3 regions of the Jeotgalibacillus sp. 10bf12 genome follow, and region 3 is predicted to be linked to each of the others. Evidence: riboswitches for the same ligand, from Rfam matches in the RefSeq annotation. Region 3 holds a riboswitch; each other region holds the start of a gene.
The links. A riboswitch is a leader RNA that binds a small molecule or an ion and turns the genes downstream of it on or off. The one in region 3 is predicted to bind S-adenosylmethionine.

Region 1 (7,315 bases), 770 kb from region 3:
TTTTTGAACTGCCTGTTCAGGGAGGTTTAACAGTTCCCCTTTTTTCTTCGGGGCACTCTTGGCAGCTTTAACAAAGTATCTTCGCGCATGCGCCCAACAACCTGACAGTTTCACGTTCGCAACTTTGTGATAGCCTGCATAGCCATCCACATGAAGAAATCCTTTGAAGTCTTTAAGAAACTCCTTCGGATTTTTTCCGGCACGAGTGGTTTTATAATCGTAAACCACGCACGGAAAAGAAGTCTGACCAGTCCGATAGAGCCACATATAAGAAGTTGATGAAGCTGCACGACCTTCTTCGTTCAGCACTGAACAGACGTTTCATCTGCATGTAAGACAGCTTCCTTCATCATTTTAGCCTTCATCTGTGTCACTAATGGTGATAACCATTGATCAGCCCCATAAACTGCCCAGTTCGCCATTGTCTGTCTCGAAAGAGGAATCCCCTGTTGTTTAAAGAGCTGTTCCTGACGGTACAGAGGGAGACCAGATTGATATTTTTGGGTCAGCACGTAAGCCATCGATGAGGCAGATGCCATGCTTTTAGGGTAGACTGATGCCGGTTTTGGCGCTTTGATAATAGGTGTTTCAATCCCAGATTCCTGACACTGACGGCAAGCATATACTTCTTGCGCGTGTTCAGTGACTTTGACACTGGCCGGAATAATTTCAAGTGTGCGGTTTGTTTCTGTCGTCATAACGTGTAGGTCATGCCCGCAGCTTTCGCAATTTCGTTCAGCTTCAGGTAAATGATAAGTGACTTTTTCAACCGGAAGGTTCAGTTCATGTGATGAACGCTTTCGCTTGTTTTTGAGTGCTTGAAACGAGATCGCTTTCGTTTAACTGTGGTTCTTCATGTGCTGAATCTTGAGTGATCTCTACTTCATTAAAAAGTGGAAGTTCAATCTGACCATCGGAGGTATTCGTCTTTTCACTGGAACGGCCGAATTTCTCGGTTTGAAGCTGTTTGAATTGGCCTTCATACCAAGAGACAAGAGCTTCGAGCTCTTCGTTACGCTTTTCCAGTTCATGAATGCGGTCTTTATTTGAAGTTTTAGGATGAGAAGGTGTCGTTTGTTTTTTCATACCCCTAGGGTACGACACCTTCTGTCTGAGGTCTACCCCTTATATAACTTTCATGCCGGAAAGTTTCGGATGAACTTTTCCATCTTCAATCGTCAGTCCTTCTAACAACCACTTTAACTGTTTAGGGTTCAGAGAAGTGGTTTCATCTTCACGCCCTTCGGGCCAACGGAATCGGCCATTTTCAAGTCTGCGATAATACAGCCAAAAACCATTGTGCTCCCGTGTAGAATCTTCACTTTATCCCGTTCACGGTTACAAAACAAAAAGATATCTGAAGAACACGGATCTAATTCAAACGTTTCCTGTACGATGGCCGCAAGACCATCAATGGATAATCGCATATCTGTCACGCCTTGAGCGAGGTATATATTGCGTATAGATTCCGGTTGAAGAATCATGGCGTGATCACCTCCAGCAGTTCAGTTAATAATTCTTTATCAAATCCCGGAGGGATCACAACTTTATATGGCCCTACGTGCAGGTCGAGCTTCGTAGTAGGGGATTGCATATTGATTTTTGCCCATCCAGTTGGACGTTCCTGTTGGATATCCTCTGGCCGGTAAGTCATTCTAAAATAATGAAGCTGACTGTACGTGACTTCATCCCGAGTCTCGCAAAATGCTTTTAATGATAAGTCACTTTCACGCCACTCTTCATAGATACGCGACATCTTTTCTACGTATCCACTTGGCACGTGATTTGAGCTTTCTTTTACATCCATTCAATAACCACACCTTCCATATAACCAATGTGTTCATAGGATAAGAGGCAGTCGGTGTACCTTTCGAAGAAAGGAGCATTTCATCTGGCTTAAGATCCGTTTGAAATGTCTATGTGAAGAGAAAGTAGAAAAAATCGTAGCTTGATTGAACACGTTCGTTACATATTTGATTTCCTTCATTTTGTCACGGAAGGTTACACAACAGAAGGTGTGGTTCGTTTGACGCTTACGAATATAAGGTGCTGTTCGGAGAAAAAACGTCGTGGTCCTTAGAAAAGTGAAATTAGACCTACGCCACACTACGCCTCAAAAACAAAAACCGCACCCCTAAAGGATGCGGTTCATCATCTTATTTTGCTTCTTCAAATGCAGGGTCGTGATAAGGGTGTGCAACCCAGCCTTCTTTTTCAATAAAGAGGCGCACAGCTACCACTTCTCGCTCATCAGTCAGCGTAAAGAAGTGAGGCGTGTCAACCGGTACAGAAATCACATCGCCAGGTGCAAGGTTTACATCAAAGTAGCCTTTTTCTTCACTTTTAATAATGAAAATACCTGATCCGGCAGTAATGGCACGTACTTCATCTTCCGTATGCGTATGTACCTGCTCGAACTTTTTCAACAGATCTTCAAGACCTGGTGTCTGTTCATTCAGTGAAATCACGTCCCAGTTATGATAACCGCGGCGCTCAGCCAGTGAACGGATCTCTTCGTCAAATACTGAAAGAACAGTTTCCTTATCTTCATCAGAAAGTCCTGTCACACCCTGAAGTGTTTCCGGAAGCTTTGCAGGATCCCACTTTTCATATAATACGCCCTGATCAGACAGGAATGCCTGAACCTGTTCTTCGCCTTTAATCGTTTCCTGAGTATCTCTGATTGTAATTGTCGCCATTTTTATCTTCCTCCCTGAGTGTGTAGTCGCAGTGCTAAATGTGTCTCAAATAGAAATTCAAATGCTTCAAGATGCTTTTTTGCTTCAAAAGCATTCCGTCCCCAGACGGTAATGCCGTGATTGCGGATTAATACGCCAAATATATTTTCATCAATTTTCTCTGCCAAAAGGTTTGCCAGGTCCGGAATGTGCGCAGGGTTTTCAATAATCGGTACCTTCAGTACAGCATCTTCATCCCATAGATTAAATGCCTTGATCAGCTCCTGATTTTGAAAAGTAATTTCTCCTTTTTCAGCGTACAGCTCGGAAATGACATTATTGCTTACTGTGTGAACGTGAAGGGAACAGCCTGCATCAGTCAATTCATAGACCTTTTGATGTAAAAGTGTTTCAGCAGAAGGCTTTAATCCGGTTTGTTCAACCGCCTGGCTGTTCCGGTCGACTAAAAGAAAGTCTTCATCGGTCCGCTGATACTTATCCTTACCGCTTGCTGTGACTAAAAATTCGAGCGGATCATCAGATACTTTAATCGACAGATTGCCGCTTGTACCCGGGAACCAGTATCTTGCACCAAGTGCATCCTTTACATCGGCAAGCTCCTGCCAGCGTGCTTCAAGGTCAAGTGTTTTCAACGGTGTACAACCTCCTTGGACTGTTCAAGATACGTAACCACTTCATCAAAATGAGTAAAACGCTTATACGGAAGATTCAGCTCCCTGCACTTTTCCTCAAGGTAATCACCACAGACAAATACCAGATCAGCAAGCTTTGCTGCCTCAAGGTCTGTGACTGAATCACCAATGACAATTTTCTGTACATGTTCATCAGCAAGTTCTCTGATAATGCTTGGCTTGCAGCACCCGCAGTCATTTGAACAATGTTCATCACATGTATGCGGCCAGGTGATTTGAATCGTATTTCCCGAGAAATCACTGCCGTTGCAGTAAAGCTGCTTTTCAAGGTCATATGGTTTTAACATAGGCTTTACGAAAAAGTCGATGCCGCCGCTGACGATGTTCAGGGGTACATTTTCTTTTCTTGTATAGCTGACAAAATCCCCAAAACCATCACGTATTTCAGCTGTTTCGACAACATAATGAATGATCTCATCTTTTAAAGAAGAAGGGAGGGTTGCAAACATTTTTCCTACGCCTTCACGAATCGATATTTCCCGGGAAAGAATCTGATCTTTAATCTGTTCCCATCCCGGTGGATCAAAGTGCTGCATGATGGAAATAATGTTGTCGGATTTTGTAATCGTGCCATCAAAATCACAAAAGATTACGCTCGGCATGCGCTCACCCCCATAATGCAAGTGCCTTTTCAAGCTCTGCTGACTTTGCAGCAGCGTCCTCTAAAGTACCACCGGCCTGCACTTCTGCGATGGCATCACGGAACGCTTTTGCACCGGCAGCCGCGCCACCTGGGTGACCATGGATCCCGCCGCCTGCATTAATAATGGAGTCTTTACCGAAGTCCTCGATCAGCTGAGGCACTAACCCCGGGTGAATGCCTGCTGACGGAACAGGGAAGGCGCGTCTCAGACGGCTGTCAGAGGTAAGGGCATCTCTGATTGCAAATGTTTCAGCTTTTTCCATTGCGACACTGCCGTATGGAGAAGGGAACAGCACGAAATCTGCACCTGCAAGACGAAGCAATTTACCAAGCAGTACCTGATTAGAAATTCCGTGAAGCGGTGAAGCCGTAAAGGCGCCGGATACAGCAGGGTGCGCCATAATCGGCACATCAATATATGGGTCTTCAGCAAGGCTCTGCAATGTATCAAGTCCGTAAGCAAATACGTTAAAGAGAAGTGCATTTGCGCCAAGTGACACTGCTTTTCGTGCTTTTTCTTTTAAATCAAATGTTCTTCCTGAAAGATTCACTGCATATAACGTGCGGTGGCCTGTGCGCTCATATTCTTCATTCAAAACCTTTACGCCGCGGCGGATCCGATCCTCAAAAGGTGTAAGTGGATTATCAAATAAAATCTCATCATCCTTTACAAGATCAACGCCGCCTGCAGCCTGTGCGCGAAGCTGTTCTTCAAACAGGTCTGTTCCGCGGCCGATCATCCCTTTAAAAATACTCATCAGCAGTGGGCGATCGTGTACGCCAAGTTTATTTCTGATTGAATCAATCCCGAACTGGGGACCGGGGAACTGCTGTTCAAGTGCTTCATCAAGCTCGATATCAACAAGCTTCACTTCACCATCCAGTGAAAGCTTTCCAAAAATCGTAGTCAGGATTGCCGGAATATCAGCACTGAAGTTTGCTGCCGGATAGGCGATTTTAATCAGCCCTGCCTTACGCTCACCCAGGTGGCCGGCTGCTGCTGAAGGTGACGTTTCACTGACAGAAACAACCTCACCCTTATGTTTTTTCAACTGCTCCTGATCAACCGCCGGCAGGTCCGTCCATGAACCGACCGTCAGCCCAAGTGCAATAGACTCGGCCTTTTTTTCTAAATTTCCTTTTGCATCATGTACGAGATAAGTCGCTGTAATTTTTGACATTATTGACATCCTTTCAAAAAAAGAAATAAAAAATCCGCTCCCAAAGAGGAAGCGGACATCAAAATGAACGTTCTTCCTCTTATCCTTCAGCTGTCGCTGTGAGAATTAGCACCTTGAATCAGCGTTAGCTGAAACAGGTTGCCGGGTTTCATCGGGCTCGGTCCCTCCACCTGCTCTTTATAAGAGTTTCATACGTATTCGGTTGGATTTAAAATCATGTACCGAATTATGGCAGACATCTTCAAAAACGTCAAGCTGCTTTTTCAGAAAATTATATTATTGTGATTTTAGTTTATGAGTAATATTGTGTTTGTCTCTTAATAATTTGGTGGGTGTTTTCCGCTTCAGGGGGACGCTTTAACCACCCGCTGAGCAGGTACTAAGATTTTTTAAGAAACTTTAAAGAATGAGAGATAATTGATCAACCGACTCTATATAATTTTAAAAGATAACTCAGCTGTTGACCGGAGTGGAAGGCGGCGACTCCAACGGCGGAAAGGGACAGGTGAGACCCTGTAATGCGAAGCATGGAAGGGGCTCACCGCCCGGCCGTGGAAAGCGTCCGCCTGAAACGCAGGTCAACAGCGGTTCCCAGAAGCCCTCAAAAATAATTTTTAAAAAACTCATTGACAAAACGTCACTCTATTCCGTAAACTTGCAATTATGAATTCGAAATAACCAAAAACAACCAACTACATATACCACTCTTATCGAGAGTTGGCTGAGGGAATTGGCCCTATGAAGCCCGGCAACCGGCCCCGCTGTATACATTCAGCAGGGACACGGTGCTACATCCAACAGACGTAATGGTCTGAGAGATAAGAGGTCGAATCAGTCTAATTCTGCCTCTTTCTATCTTAGAAAGGGGCTTTTTATTGTTTAACTTTATAAAGCTGGCTGTGATTTCCGCTTCAGGCGGACGCTTTCCGTGGCCGGGCGCTGAGCCATCAGGCTTCGCCGTGATCGTCTCACCTGTCCCTTCCTGCCAAAGGAGTCGCCGCCTTACGCTCCAATCTCAGCTGAGGAAAGATGAAAATGGCTTTTACTAAGAAAGAATCAAACAAGGAGCGTGAAACAATGGGTAAGGCAGAACGGTTGAAAAAAGCACGGCCGCCGGTACAGAAAAATACACATGATGGCAGACTCCCGCCAGGTCAGACGCTGACAGAAAAATTTCCGATTCTGCATGAAGGCGAGGTCCCTGAATACAATCTTGCTACATGGGATTTCACGCTGTTTGGTGAAGGGGCAACGAAAAGGACATTCACATATGACGAGCTCATGCAGCTGCCGCAGACGACGGTTGTGAAAGATATTCACTGCGTCACAAGATGGTCGCGGTTTGATAATGCATTTACAGGCGTCACAATCAAAGACTTACTGAAAGACTACGATATTCCTGAAGGCACAAAACACGTCATGATTTATGGAGATCATGACTATGAGACGAACCTTCCTCTTGAGGATCTGCTCGGAGATGACATTCTACTGGCACATTCCTTTGAGGGAAAGCCGCTGACAGCAAAGCACGGCTATCCATTCAGATTGGTCGTGCCGCATCTGTATTTCTGGAAGAGTGTGAAGTGGATCAGAGGCATTGAATTTTTAAAGGAAGACCGCCCAGGATTCTGGGAGCGTAACGGATTCCACAATTACGGTGAAGTATTCAGAGAAGAGCGTTTTTCAGGAGAGGATCTCGATATTCCTGAAGATGAATGGCATAAAAAAGAATTTGATTAAAGGAGAGGAACGTTAATGACAAATGTACGTGAGCATGTGTATGAACCATTTACTGAACAGAGTGTCCTCGTTTATTTAGAAAATAAGGGACTGATCACTGATAAAGAGCAGGTAACGTGTAAAGAAGTTGGAGATGGCAATCTGAATTATGTGTTTATTGTGAAGGATCTGCAGACTGACAAATCACTTGTTGTGAAGCAGGCGCTGCCATATGCAAAGGTTGTCGGTGAAAGCTGGCCGCTGTCGCTTGATCGTGCACGCATTGAGCGCCAGGCACTGCAGGAAGCAGCGAAATATGTGCCATCGCTTGTGCCGGAAGTTTTCGATTATGATGATGATTATGCAGTAACTGTCATGGAG
Region 2 (7,315 bases), 600 kb from region 3:
GGCCGTGCAGGAGCAAAAGGAACAGTACTTTCTTTCGTTACGCCTGGAGAAGTAAAGAAAATCAAGCGATTTACAAAAGAACTTGGAGTAGAGCCTGAAGAAGTAACGATGTACCGTGGTGAGTGGCAGACTGTCTGATTCCTTAAAGTGGAACAGTTGACTTTCAATAGCAGAACAACGAGAATCTGTATATCAGTATAAGTTAGACACTCGAAAATACGAGGAGTGATCATATAATGGAAACCGTAACAGATTTCACGCATGTACTGCTTGATGGAGATCAGGATAGGGCGTGGGAATATGTTATACATGAGGTCGAAAAAGGTACTTCTACGGAAGACATATTTTATAAGCTATTAACACCAGCCATGGTCGAGATCGGTCAAAAGTGGCAGGAGAATGAAATATCAGTTGCAGATGAGCACCTTGCAACAACGACCTGCGACTTTACATTGGCACGTTATAAGCACGAAATTCTATTGCCGAGAATTAAAAATCAAGAACAGGATCAGGGAAGAGCTTTATTTTTCTGCGTAGAAAAAGAAGAGCATGACCTTGGTATACGTATGATTGCGCAGATCTTTGAAGAAAAAGGCTATGAAGTCCGTCTGATGGGTGCAAACCTTCCAGTAGAGTTTGTGTTAACAATGGCAGTGAACTGGGAGCCGGGTGTCATCGGAATGTCAGCAAGTATGCTGAAGCAGGGTGAAAGAGTTCCCACTTATATTCAAAGATTGATGGAGCGTTTTGACAATACAGAGCTGTTAATCGGCGGCCGTTTTCTTACATTACCGGATCGTCTGTTAGATAAGGCTGACGACTCCAAGGTAACGATCATTCAGGAAGGAAGCGAACTGACTGCATGGTTATCTGATCGCGCTAAAGGAGGAAAATAAACATTGATCCACCTTGATGCCATGCCAATGCCTGTGGTGATCATTGATCATGAATTAAATATAAAAGAAGCTTCAGGCAAAGCACTGAAACTGCTTGGCAAAGCCCCTTCATTCCTCGACTGGGTTGATGATGAAAGCCGGGAAAAAGCCGTTAGATTTATACAGGATGAGCATGTAGAAAAGTTAGAACTAAACTTGGTCACGGCAGAAGGAACAATATCACTTTTCACCATTTTAATTGAATGGGACAAAGAACAGGCAGCTTTAGTTCTTCAACAGGAGGATCATCTGATTGTTCAGCTGATGAATAAAGTAAAAGAGCATCAGCGCCGCCTTGAAGAAAGTGACATGGAACTGATTTTAAAAAAGAATCAGCTTGAAAAATCATTTATGCGGATCAGTGAATTAAGCACCGCAGCGATCCATCTGACTGATGAAATCGTTCTGATACCGATCGTTGGAGACTTAAGTGTCACACTGATCCATAACAATCAGGAGCGGATATTGGAAGATCTTTATGCAAACAATATTGATGAAGTCATCATTGATCTTCAATCAGTGGGATTAATGGAAGATGCCGGTGTGGATGAATTAATGAAAATGATTAAAAGCTTTTCACTGTTCGGGACAGGTTGTACAATTACTGGTGTAAAGCCTGAGCACGCACCATATCTTCATCAGATTAAAAAGATGCAAAAGCTTACTTTTATAAATAATCTTGAGGACAAACTTTCCAGGATTGTTTACTGAAAGTATGTGAAGGAGAAAGAAGGATTGACATGAATAAACAATTTGCAGTACTCGGACTGGGCAGTTTTGGTGGACATCTGGTTGAGGAATTCCACGAAATCGGTGCAGAAGTGTTTGCGATGGACCGCAATGCAGAGTTAGTAGACAAATACTTTGATATTGCCACACATGTCATCCAGGGAGATGCACAGGATGAACAGCTTCTGATTCAGGCTGGCATTAGAAACTTTGATCTCGTTGTCGTATCATTCGGTGAAAATATAGAGGCGAGTATCTTAACAACAATTATTTTAACTGACCTAGGTGTGAAGGAAATCTGGGTAAAAGCATCCAGTCTTTATCATCAGAAGGTACTTGAAAAAATTGGTGCAACTCGCGTAATACGTCCTGAAAAAGATATGGCACGGCGAATTGCCCACAGACTGGCATCCAAACATTTTATTGATTATGTTGAACTGACTGAAGAGCATTCAATGGTCGAAATAAAAGCAACGCCGAAAATTATCGGTAAAACTATCGCCGCACTGAACATCAGAAACCGCTTTGGATGTAACATTGTCGGGATCTACAGGCAGCATGATATGATTGTATCACCAAGTGGAGACGATAAAATTCAAAAAGAGGATGTACTGATTGTCATCGGTGAGAACAGAAAGCTTCACCGATTTGAGAAACAGGGTGTCTGATCGTGTTAATAATTGTTTTGTTAAAATCTATCAGTATTACTGCACAGCTGATGATTGAAGCGTGAGGGGGCGGAGGGGCATTGCGAAGCCTGAGGGCTCACTGCCCGGCCGCGGAAAGCGTCCCCTGAAGCGGAAATCAACAGCCAACTTTAGCAAAGTCTAATAAAAGATCCGGAATCTCTTTATGAGGTTCCGGATCTTTTAAATCTCTCTCCTGAAATTTCTTCAGCCATCAGCAGTTCACTTGCACAGGGCTTGAGAAGTTTTTTAAGCGACGCTTTATCTTCTTCCGGGTCCAGCCACTGATTGAAAGCATCCCGTTCAAGTATGACAGGCATTCTAGTATGGATATCAGCCATCAGATCATTTGGTTCAGTCGTTAAGATCGTACAGCTTCTGATGATTTGATCATCATGACGCCAAGACTCCCACAGACCTGCAAATGTAATCGGCTCACCGTCGTGCCTCTTTATTTCGTAGGGCTGTTTTTCCCTCCCTGATTTTTTCCATTCGTAAAATGAAGTGGCAGGAATCAGGCACCGTTTGGATTCAAATGCTCTGCGAAAGCTTGGCTTCTCTGCGACCGTTTCAGACCTGGCATTGAACGTTTTATACCCAATTTTTTCATCCTTAGCAAAAGGGGGAATCAGTCCCCACCTGAAAGAGGCGGGATAACGCTGTCCGTTTAACTGCACAACCGCTGCAGCATGCTGACTTGGTGACAGGTTCAGGTTTGGCGTATAAAGAAAATCATCCCTCATCTCAAACTGATAATACTGCTGCAGATCATACATCGCCTCAACTAAAGAAAATCGTCCGCACATCCCTCATCTCTCCTTTATAAGCATTCTAACAAAATATTGCGAAGATAGAGAAGATTACAACTTATTTCCTTTTAAAGGTAATCGGTTGATTTGTTTCGGTATACGAATCATACTGAATACAGACATACATATTCAGGAGGGTTTTCCATATGAAGAAATTTTGGTTAGTATCTGCAATGGCAGCTGCACTTATGCTTGCAGCCTGCTCAGATGATTCGTCAGAGCCGGCAGAAACAGAAGAAGCAACAACTGAGGAATTTGCAGAAGAAACGGAAGAGGCTTCAACAGAAGAAGCAGGTGAAGAAGAAAGCGCTGAACCAGAGCTTTATCTTGTTGGTGACGAGGTAACTTCAGGTGACCTGACAGTTACAGTGACTGATACTGGTGTTGCTGAACAAATCGATGACACGAATCGTGTTTACGAGATCAATATGACAGTGACAAATAATGGTGAAGAGGAAGTATCTTTATCTTCAGAGGACTTCACATTGACTGATCTTACAGATGAAGAAAAAATGGCTTACGGCGATCCGTCTGAATGGACAATCGCAGCAGGAGAATCAGCAGAAGGCTCATTACAATATGAATCTGCAGCAGCAACTGCATTCAAACTTTTCGGCACAATCGGTGAAGAAGAAGTTGAATGGAGACTGCCGGGGATTACTTCTTTAGACTAATCGTATTTTAAGCACTTGGCTTTTATAAAAATGGACATGATAAATGCAGCGGAGCGTAAGGTGAAGACACCGTCCGGCCACGGAAAGCGTCCGCCTGAAGTGAAGCGAAACGATTAAAGGGGCTCGAACAATTATGTTCAGCCTCTTTTTTATATCCAATCATTTACCTAAACGTATTTTAATCATCACTCCTATTGACACAACAGCCACCTTTCTTGTAAAGTTGTCATAATTAATTGAATAGCGTGGATTCTTATCAAGAGAGGCGGAGGGAACAGGCCCGTTGAAACCTCAGCAACCTACACACAATGTGAAAAGGTGCTAAATCCATCCTGCAATCATGCAGGGAAGATAAGAAGCTTAGTAGTCTAAAGCCTTCTTATCTATGATGATGGAAGGCTTTTTTGTATATACATCAGGAAGGGTGAAATAATGAACTTACTTGAAGAAATGAAGCAAAGAATTCTGATTGGTGACGGCGCGATGGGAACCCTCCTGTATTCATATGGCTCAGATCAGTGCTTTGAAGAATTAAATCTGTCTCATGCAGAGCATATCCAGCAAATTCATCGTGCATACATTGATGCTGGTGCTGATGTGATACAAACAAATACCTACGGCGCGAACTATCATAAGCTCGAGCGCTACGGACTCGAAGAAAAGGTAAAAGAAATCAATACTGCGGCTGTAAAAAACGCTAAAGCTGCGGCGAAAGACAATACCTTCATTCTCGGTACAATCGGCGGGATCAGAAGCTTCCGTCCTCAATCGATTGACCTGAATGAAATCAAGCGGACATTCAGAGAACAGCTTTACTGTTTACTGTTAGAAGGAGTAGACGGGTTATTATTTGAAACGTATTACGATTTCGAGGAACTGGCAGCGGTCATTGAAATCGCCAGAAAAGAAACAGACCTGCCGATTATTGCGCATATTTCAGTTCAGGAGCCGGATGTGATGCAAAATGGTAAACCGGTTTCTGAAGCGCTACTGGAGCTTGAACAGCTTGGAGCCGATGTAGTTGGCTTAAATTGCAGACAGGGTCCATTCCATATGATTAAGTCACTTGAACAGGTACCGCTTCCTGAAAAGGCTTATCTGTCCTGTTATCCAAACGCGAGTCTTCCATCTTACTCAGAAGGCTCACTTCAGTACAGCAATAATGCTGAATACTTTGGTGAGGTGGCACCTGCATTCAGAGAGCAGGGAGTCAGACTGCTCGGGGGATGCTGCGGGACAACGCCGGATCATGTGAGAGCATTCAGCCAGGCACTAAAAGGGCTTGCACCTATTACTGAAAAAAGAGTGGAGAAAGCTGAAAAGATTGTAGTGCGCTCAAGACAAAAGGATTTGCCTGAGCCCCTCACAGACATCGTTAGAGACCGCAAATCAGTCATTGTTGAACTCGATCCTCCCAAGAAGCTTTATACAGATAAGTTTATCGAAGGTGCAAAAGCACTCGGTGCAGCCGGAGCTGATGCTGTTACTCTTGCTGATAACTCACTTGCGAGTCCGCGTGTATCCAATGAGTCACTTGGTTACCTGATCAAACAGCAGGGCGTCCGTCCGCTTGTTCATCTGACGTGCAGAGACCGTAATCTGATCGGGCTTCAAAGCCATCTGATGGGACTTCACACACTTGGGCTTCATGACATTCTGGCTGTCACAGGTGACCCGACAAAGGTTGGGGATTTCCCGGGTGCAGCTTCAGTCTATGACGTATCATCATTTGAATTGATTGAAATGATCCAGCAGCTGAATAACGGCATGTCGATGTCCGGAAAAGACTTAGGCGAGAAAGCTTCATTTACGATCGGTGCGGCATTCAACCCGAATGTCAGAAGTGTTGAAAGAGCCGTACAGCGTCTGGAGAAAAAGATCTCGGCCGGAGCTGATTACTTTATGAGTCAGCCTGTATTCTCTGAGGAAAAGCTGATTCAGACAGCTGAAGCAGTTAAGGATCTTGGAAAGCCCGTATATATTGGCCTGATGCCTTTGACAAGCAGCAAAAACGCAGACTTCCTTCATAATGAAGTACCCGGTATCAAATTAACTGAACAGGTAAGAGACCGGATGGCAGCAGTGTCCGGTGACCGTGAAAAATCTTACCAGGAAGGATTGGCCATTACAAAGTCACTGATTGATACAGCGCTCGATCTATTTAATGGCATCTATCTGATCACACCATTTATGCGCTATGAAATGACAGCAGAATTAACACGCTATGCCAATGAGCAGGCGGCAAAGAGAGGAGGAAACCAACGTGCGCACATTATTCAATGAACAGCTTAAGAAAAGAATCCTGATTATGGACGGTGCAATGGGTACGATGCTTCAGGATGCGAACCTGTCAGCAGAAGATTTTGGTGGTGAGGACCTTGAGGGGTGTAATGAGAACCTGAACCGCACGCGTCCTGATCTGCTTGAAACCATCCATGACGCCTATTTTGAAGCAGGCGCAGATATCGTGGAAACGAACACATTCGGCAGTATGAGCGTCGTGCTTGAAGAATATGATATCGCATCTGATGCTTATGAACTTTCACGGCTTGGTGCTGAAATTGCCAGAAAGTCAGCCGCTAAATGGTCAACAGAAGACCGTCCGCGCTTTGTTGCAGGCTCAATGGGACCGACAACGAAAACGTTAAGCGTTACTGGCGGTGCAACATTTGAACAGTTGAAAGATTCTTATGCTGAACAGGCAAAAGGGTTAATAGACGGCGGCGCTGATCTGCTGCTGATTGAAACGAGTCAGGATTTATTGAATGTAAAAAGTGCATTCCTGGGGATTCAGGATGCTTTTAAGAAGACAGGCAAAGAACTGCCACTGATGATCTCAGGGACGATTGAACCAATGGGCACAACGCTTGCAGGACAGACGATTGATTCTTTCTATATCAGCGTTGAACATATGAACCCTGTATCAGTCGGACTGAACTGTGCAACGGGTCCTGAATTTATGCAGGATCATATCCGTTCACTCTCAGAGATCAATCAGTCATATGTCAGCTGTTACCCGAATGCAGGTCTGCCGGATGAAGAGGGCGTCTATCATGAAACGCCTGAGACGCTTGCTAAAAAGCTGAGCGGCTTTGCTGAAAAAGGCTGGCTGAACATTGTGGGTGGCTGCTGCGGGACAACCCCTGCACACATTAAAGCCATTGCTGAAGCGATGGAGAACTATAAGCCGCGTACACACAAGCCTAAAAAAGAGCACACAGTATCAGGCATTGAGCCGCTGATCTATGATGACCCGTCTATGCGTCCGCTGATGATTGGTGAGCGTACAAATGTGATTGGCTCACGTAAATTCAAGCGCCTCATTGCAGAAGGTAAAATTGAAGAGGCATCTGAAATCGCACGGGCGCAGGTGAAAAAAGGTGCCCATGTCATTGATATTTGTCTTGCTGACCCTGACCGTGAAGAAGAAGAGGATATGGAAGTGTTCATGCAGGAAGTCGTAAAGAAGGTGAAAGTGCCGC
Region 3 (7,315 bases):
AAGTTCAGCTCTCGTATTTCTTTTTCAATCTTATACAGCTGCCCAATTTTTTGAACTGCCTGTTCAGGGAGGTTTAACAGTTCCCCTTTTTTCTTCGGGGCACTCTTGGCAGCTTTAACAAAGTATCTTCGCGCATGCGCCCAACAACCTGACAGTTTCACGTTCGCAACTTTGTGATAGCCTGCATAGCCATCCACATGAAGAAATCCTTTGAAGTCTTTAAGAAACTCCTTCGGATTTTTTCCGGCACGAGTGGTTTTATAATCGTAAACCACGCACGGAAAAGAAGTCTGACCAGTCCGATAGAGCCACATATAAGAAGTTGATGAAGCTGCACGACCTTCTTCGTTCAGCACTTGAACAGACGTTTCATCTGCATGTAAGACAGCTTCCTTCATCATTTTAGCCTTCATCTGTGTCACTAATGGTGATAACCATTGATCAGCCCCATAAACTGCCCAGTTCGCCATTGTCTGTCTCGAAAGAGGAATCCCCTGTTGTTTAAAGAGCTGTTCCTGACGGTACAGAGGGAGACCAGATTGATATTTTTGGGTCAGCACGTAAGCCATCGATGAGGCAGATGCCATGCTTTTAGGGTAGACTGATGCCGGTTTTGGCGCTTTGATAATAGGTGTTTCAATCCCAGATTCCTGACACTGACGGCAAGCATATACTTCTTGCGCGTGTTCAGTGACTTTGACACTGGCCGGAATAATTTCAAGTGTGCGGTTTGTTTCTGTCGTCATAACGTGTAGGTCATGCCCGCAGCTTTCGCAATTTCGTTCAGCTTCAGGTAAATGATAAGTGACTTTTTCAACCGGAAGGTTCAGTTCATGTGATGAACGCTTTCGCTTGTTTTTTTGAGTGCTTGAAACGAGATCGCTTTCGTTTAACTGTGGTTCTTCATGTGCTGAATCTTGAGTGATCTCTACTTCATTAAAAAGTGGAAGTTCAATCTGACCATCGGAGGTATTCGTCTTTTCACTGGAACGGCCGAATTTCTCGGTTTGAAGCTGTTTGAATTGGCCTTCATACCAAGAGACAAGAGCTTCGAGCTCTTCGTTACGCTTTTCCAGTTCATGAATGCGGTCTTTATTTGAAGTTTTAGGATGAGAAGGTGTCGTTTGTTTTTTCATACCCCTAGGGTACGACACCTTCTGTCTGAGGTCTACCCCTTATATAACTTTCATGCCGGAAAGTTTCGGATGAACTTTTCCATCTTCAATCGTCAGTCCTTCTAACAACCACTTTAACTGTTTAGGGTTCAGAGAAGTGGTTTCATCTTCACGCCCTTCGGGCCAACGGAATCGGCCATTTTCAAGTCTGCGATAATACAGCCAAAAACCATTGTGCTCCCAGTGTAGAATCTTCACTTTATCCCGTTCACGGTTACAAAACAAAAGATATCTGAAGAACACGGATCTAATTCAAACGTTTCCTGTACGATGGCCGCAAGACCATCAATGGATAATCGCATATCTGTCACGCCTTGAGCGAGGTATATATTGCGTATAGATTCCGGTTGAAGAATCATGGCGTGATCACCTCCAGCAGTTCAGTTAATAATTCTTTATCAAATCCCGGAGGGATCACAACTTTATATGGCCCTACGTGCAGGTCGAGCTTCGTAGTAGGGGATTGCATATTGATTTTTGCCCATCCAGTTGGACGTTCCTGTTGGATATCCTCTGGCCGGTAAGTCATTCTAAAATAATGAAGCTGACTGTACGTGACTTCATCCCGAGTCTCGCAAAATGCTTTTAATGATAAGTCACTTTCACGCCACTCTTCATAGATACGCGACATCTTTTCTACGTATCCACTTGGCACGTGATTTGAGCTTTCTTTTACATCCATTCAATAACCACACCTTCCATATAACCAATGTGTTCATAGGATAAGAGGCAGTCGGTGTACCTTTCGAAGAAAGGAGCATTTCATCTGGCTTAAGATCCGTTTGAAATGTCTATGTGAAGAGAAAGTAGAAAAAATCGTAGCTTGATTGAACACGTTCGTTACATATTTGATTTCCTTCATTTTGTCACGGAAGGTTACACAACAGAAGGTGTGGTTCGTTTGACGCTTACGAAAATAGCCTAATGTTCGTAGAAAAACATGACTGTTTCTTAGAAATGCATTAGTTGTTCTTAAAAAAACATAATAGGTTCTTAGAAAAGTATCAAAAGACCTATCCCCGCCCCACAAAAAAACTGCCTCGCTAAAGGCAGCTTTTTTCATCTTTAACTATTACGTTCCACAAAATGTCCGGTATGGCCCGGCATCCGGCTCCGGTCCTGAACAATAAGGAGTCTGATCATCACTGTACGCGTAAGGATCACGCAACACATCAAGCAGACGGTTCATCACGCTTAGATCCTCGCGCTCAACTGCCGCCGCAATCGCTTCTTCCACGCGATGATTCCGCGGGATGACATTAGGATTGTGCTGCTTCATCACATTAAGTACTTCTTCAGGCGAGACCTCCTGACGCGCAAGGCGTTCATTCCAGCGCTCCAGCCAGTCAGCAAATGCTTCACCGGCAATGGGCACTTCACCGAGCGTCAATTTTCTGAATGTGTTTGTAAAATCAGCTTTGTTTTGATGCATCAGATTCAGCAGCTGCTCAATCAGCTTCTCATCATCAGCTTCTTCGCTCAACAGTCCAAGCTTTTTACGCATGCCGCTATGCCAAGCATTGAAATAAAGATCCTTATACTGATTCATCTGATTCTGAGCAAGTTCAATCGCTTTTTCCTGATCATCATGCAGCACTGGCACAAGGCTTTCCGCAAAACGCGCCAGGTTCCATCCACCGATATGCGGCTGGTTCCCATAAGCGTAGCGCCCCTGTGCGTCAATTGAGCTGAATACCGTTGACGGATCATAGTCATTCATAAATGCACATGGTCCGTAGTCAATCGATTCACCGCTGATTGTCATGTTATCCGTGTTCATGACGCCATGAATAAATCCGACGAGCTGCCATTTAGCAATCAGCTCAGCCTGCTTTTTCATAACTTCCTGCAGCAGTCCGAGGTATGGATTTCCAGTATCCAATACGTGGGGAAAATGACGTTCAATCGCATAATCTGCGAGTGCTTTGACATTTTCAGATTCGGTCAGTCTGACTGCGTATTCAAATGTACCGACACGCAAATGACTTGAAGCTACACGCGTCATGACAGCACCTGTCAGCAATCTCTCCCGTCTGACTGTTTCACCGGTCAGCGTCACTGCCAGGCTGCGGCTTGTTGGAATCCCGAGTCCATGCATCGCTTCACTAATGATATATTCCCGAAGCATTGGTCCAAGCGCAGCACGCCCGTCACCGCCGCGTGAAAAGTTAGTACGTCCTGATCCTTTCAGCTGAATATCTTTCCGCTCTCCATCCGGGGTGATCTGTTCTCCAAACAATAATGCACGTCCATCTCCAAGCATCGTGAACTGTCCAAACTGGTGTCCTGCATAGGCCTGTGCGAGCGGTTCAGATCCTTCAGGGACTTCATTACCTGCAAGGATGTCCTCTTCGTCTGACAATACTTCCGGATCAAGTCCCAGTTCTTTTGCGAGCGGCTCATTCAGCATAAACAACTCAGGGCTTGCTACCGGATTCGGCTCCATTTTTGAATAAAAGATGTCTGGAAGCTTTGTATAAGTCTGCTCAAGCTTCCATCCTGCTTTTGTGCGCTGTGTCATCGTGCATCCCTCCTTTGGCTATTATCTCCTGATTTCAGTGTAACATGCCGGGGATTGTTTTCGGTTTAGAGTGCTTACTGAACACACTTAAAATAACCGGGTTAAGTCAGTCAACCGCTCAATCTCATATTCAAAATCATCCACGTTCCCAAAACCATATTTCGCATATACAAACGGCACACCTGCTTTACGTGCCGCATCACGGTCACCCTGCGTATCTCCTACATAAACGGGATCCTTCAATTCATTCCGCTCAATGACCAGCTTAATATTTTCTCCTTTTGAAAGACCTGTTCTGCCCGGATTCTCAAAGTCATCAAAAAAGCGATCAAGTTTATGGTACTGATAAAAGGCTTCAATATAGCCTTCCTGACAGTTACTCACGATAAAGAGACGGTACTTCTTTGAAAGTGTAACAAGGGTTTCTTCAAGTGCCGGATACAACTCTCCCCCATTTTCCGCTACATAGGGAATTTCGATTTCTGTCAAATAATCCATAACTTCCTTTTGATCTTCCTCGCTTAGCTCCGGGAAAAAAATCTGTGAAATCTCGTGCATCTGCTTTCCCATTGTCTGCTTCAGATCCTCAAGCGTCAGTTGCTTATCTGCTTTCGGATGCTCTTCAATAGCTCTATTCCATGAAGTTAATACGGTTTCCCGCGGGTCCCACAATGTGCCGTCAAGATCAAAAATAATACTGTCCATTTGTCATTCCTCCAAAGGTGCTTTTGTTTTGGGTTTACCCGAATCATATCTGAGTTATGTATTTTTCGCTTTTATAAATAAATTCTTAAAATTGTTAAACACCCGTTAAATATTATTTCAAAAAATCTTTTTAACTCAAATTCTTACATAGTGGTAATGAAAACCCTTTCAATATTTTAGATTTTTCTCTTTATTACAAAAGTTTTTAAAAACCCCTTTACAACACTGTAGATACTCTATAACATTGAACCCATCTTAAAAACAACTTTATATGGAACTTATCAAGAGCGACCGAGGGATAGGCCCGATGACGTCCGGCAACCCCCAGCCAGTGCTGGGAAGGTGCCAATTCCTACAGAATGATTTCATTCTGAAAGATAACCCGATTCCATTTTCAGGTGTCTCTTTCCGAATGAAAGAGACACCTTTTTTGTATTTAAATTGATTAAAGGAGACTGCCATGATTAAAATTAAAAATTTATCCAAAGTATATCAGACAAAAAAAGGCAGTGTATCCGGTGTAGATCGTGTAACACTAACCATTCCAAAGGGTGAAATTTTTGGAATTGTCGGGTATTCGGGTGCCGGTAAAAGTTCTCTCATCCGTTGTCTGAATCTACTCGAACAGCCGACAAGCGGTCAAATCGAGGTAAACGGAGTAGACTTGACTAAGCTAAAAGGTCCTCAACTCAGAAGAGCGCGGCTAAAGATCGGAATGATATTTCAGCATTTTCATTTAATCAGTCAGAAAACTGTTTCTGAAAATATAGCATTTGCCTTAAGAGCAGCCGGAACTCCGCGAAATAAAATTAATGAACGCGTCATTAATCTGCTTGATATGGTTTCTCTTACAGACAAAAAAGATGTCTTTCCAGCTCAATTAAGCGGTGGACAGAAGCAACGCGTGGGGATCGCCAGGGCTCTTGCAAATAACCCTTCTGTTTTATTGTGTGATGAAGCCACTTCCGCACTGGACCCTAACACAACGCTGGCAATACTTAAGCTGTTAAAAAAGATTAATCGGGAGCTGAATATTACAATCGTCTTAATTACCCACGAGATGAATGTGGTAAAAGAAATCTGTGATCGAATGGCGATCATGCAAGATGGACAGGTGATTGAAGAAGGAAGCGTCTACGATATCTTCTCGAATCCCCAGACCCCTCTGGCAGAAGAATTTATTAAAAGCGTCGTCTCATTTGATGTTCCTGCAACGATTTTACAACAGTGTACAGGACGTATCCTGAAAATCATATTCAGAGGGGCAGTTGCAGGTGAAGGTGTGATCACTGATACACTTCAGCAATTCAATGTGAAGGGTAACTTTCTTCACGGTTCTATTGAATATATCCAGGAGAGGCCACTAGGTATATTTTTGATGGAAGCAAAAGGTGACTCTCAGGCGATTAACCAGGCTCTTTTATATATGAGAGAACGCGGTGCTCAGGTGGAGGTGATCAGAGATGGGATTTGAATTTTCCAGAATGCTTGAATTGATGCCGGAAATCTGGACTGCGTTTGGTCAGACATTATATATGATCGGCATTGCATTAGCCGTGGCTATCGTTCTTGGTTTACCGCTTGGCGTTTTACTGTTTGTCACTGATCGGGGGTTATTTCTTGAAAACCGGATCATTCAATCCAGTTTCGGTTTTGTCATTAATATGGTCAGGTCCATACCATTTATTATTTTGCTCGTTGCACTTATCCCGCTTACAGACTTCATAGTTGGCTCAACGATCGGACCTGCTGCTGCAAGTGTTTCGTTATCAGTAGCGTCCATCCCATTCTTTGCCCGGATTGTCGAATCAGCGCTGAGAGAAATTGATAAAGGTGTGATTGAAGCTGCTGTAGCAGTCGGTGCAACGCCATGGATGATTATCAAAGATGTATTATTACCGGAAGCCAAAACTAGTATCGTTCAGGGAATTACATTGACGATCATTAGCCTTGTTGCTTACTCTGCAATGGCTGGCGTTGTAGGAGGTGGCGGGATTGGTGATCTCGCAATCAGATTCGGTTATTACAGATACGACAATACAATCATGATCGTAACTGTAGTGATCCTCATTATACTTGTGCAACTCGTTCAACAGATCGGTGATTGGACATCTAAAGCAATCGATAAAAGATAAGGGAGAGATTATATAATGAAAAAGAGTTTATTAACTGTATTATTATTGACTTCGGTAACTGCACTGGCAGCATGTGGGGGCGACAGTGAAGCTTCAGGGGATGAAAAATCCATCAAGCTGGGAGGTACCGCTGGACCTTACAGTGATATGTTAAACGAAGCAATTAAGCCTGGTCTCGAAGAAAAAGGATATGAGGTAGAGATTGTTGAGTTCAGTGATTATATTCAACCGAATAATGCCCTGGATAACGGAGATATTGATGCTAATTTATTTCAACATACTATCTACCTGGAAAACTTTGAAGAAGAGAACGATATGGATCTATCCGGTCTAATCATGGTTCCAACTGCTCCAATGGGTATTTACTCAAATGTATACGATTCTATTGAAGAAGTTGAAGATGGAGCAACCATTGCAATTCCAAATGATCCAGTTAATGCGGCGCGTACATTCCTTGTTCTTCAGGATCATAATCTGATTACACTGAATCCTGATGCCCCTGAACTGACAGTATCTGAAAATGATATTCAGGACAATCCAAAAAATCTTGTATTCCAGCCAATTGAAGCGGGAGGTTTACCTCGTGCTGTTGAAAGCGCCGATTTGGCAGCTGTACCAGGAAACTTTGCTTTAGCTGCTGAAATGAACCTACTTGACGCATTGGCACTTGAAGATATGCCTGACGAGTATCGAAATGTGGTTGCAGTAACAGCTGAAAACGAAGATTCAACACTTGCAGAGGATTTGATTGAAATAGTTGAATCTCCTGAATTTGAGGA

Region 1: linked by a shared signal. The riboswitch ahead of DH10bf12_RS02060 (2,3-diketo-5-methylthiopentyl-1-phosphate enolase) and the one ahead of DH10bf12_RS06340 (methionine ABC transporter ATP-binding protein) in region 3 are both predicted to bind S-adenosylmethionine.
Region 2: linked by a shared signal. The riboswitch ahead of DH10bf12_RS09485 (bifunctional homocysteine S-methyltransferase/methylenetetrahydrofolate reductase) and the one ahead of DH10bf12_RS06340 (methionine ABC transporter ATP-binding protein) in region 3 are both predicted to bind S-adenosylmethionine.

Annotation. Positions count from the first base shown of each region.
Region 1 is NZ_CP200276.1:444,725-452,039, reverse strand. It holds partial or broken gene tnpC (IS66 family transposase) at 1-1,086, opposite strand, end outside; partial or broken gene tnpB (IS66 family insertion sequence element accessory protein TnpB) at 1,126-1,484, opposite strand; gene tnpA (IS66 family insertion sequence element accessory protein TnpA) at 1,481-1,807, opposite strand; gene DH10bf12_RS02075 (1,2-dihydroxy-3-keto-5-methylthiopentene dioxygenase) at 2,157-2,699, opposite strand; gene DH10bf12_RS02070 (methylthioribulose 1-phosphate dehydratase) at 2,702-3,331, opposite strand; gene DH10bf12_RS02065 (2-hydroxy-3-keto-5-methylthiopentenyl-1-phosphate phosphatase) at 3,328-3,993, opposite strand; gene DH10bf12_RS02060 (2,3-diketo-5-methylthiopentyl-1-phosphate enolase) at 3,998-5,215, opposite strand; SAM riboswitch class I at 5,292-5,401, opposite strand; SAM riboswitch class I at 5,920-6,040, shown strand; gene DH10bf12_RS02055 (sulfite oxidase-like oxidoreductase) at 6,293-6,955, shown strand; gene mtnK (S-methyl-5-thioribose kinase) at 6,971-7,315, shown strand, end outside.
Region 2 is NZ_CP200276.1:1,814,429-1,821,743, forward strand. It holds gene DH10bf12_RS09455 (DEAD/DEAH box helicase) at 1-138, shown strand, start outside; gene DH10bf12_RS09460 (cobalamin B12-binding domain-containing protein) at 237-896, shown strand; gene DH10bf12_RS09465 (STAS domain-containing protein) at 900-1,646, shown strand; gene DH10bf12_RS09470 (potassium channel family protein) at 1,676-2,332, shown strand; gene DH10bf12_RS09475 (SOS response-associated peptidase) at 2,515-3,156, opposite strand; gene DH10bf12_RS09480 (DUF4352 domain-containing protein) at 3,306-3,833, shown strand; SAM riboswitch class I at 4,084-4,191, shown strand; gene DH10bf12_RS09485 (bifunctional homocysteine S-methyltransferase/methylenetetrahydrofolate reductase) at 4,266-6,116, shown strand; gene metH (methionine synthase) at 6,064-7,315, shown strand, end outside.
Region 3 is NZ_CP200276.1:1,213,272-1,220,586, reverse strand. It holds gene tnpC (IS66 family transposase) at 1-1,136, opposite strand, end outside; partial or broken gene tnpB (IS66 family insertion sequence element accessory protein TnpB) at 1,176-1,477, opposite strand; gene tnpA (IS66 family insertion sequence element accessory protein TnpA) at 1,531-1,857, opposite strand; gene DH10bf12_RS06350 (protein adenylyltransferase SelO) at 2,248-3,696, opposite strand; gene DH10bf12_RS06345 (HAD family hydrolase) at 3,784-4,401, opposite strand; SAM riboswitch class I at 4,677-4,785, shown strand; gene DH10bf12_RS06340 (methionine ABC transporter ATP-binding protein) at 4,862-5,875, shown strand; gene DH10bf12_RS06335 (methionine ABC transporter permease) at 5,865-6,536, shown strand; gene DH10bf12_RS06330 (MetQ/NlpA family ABC transporter substrate-binding protein) at 6,552-7,315, shown strand, end outside.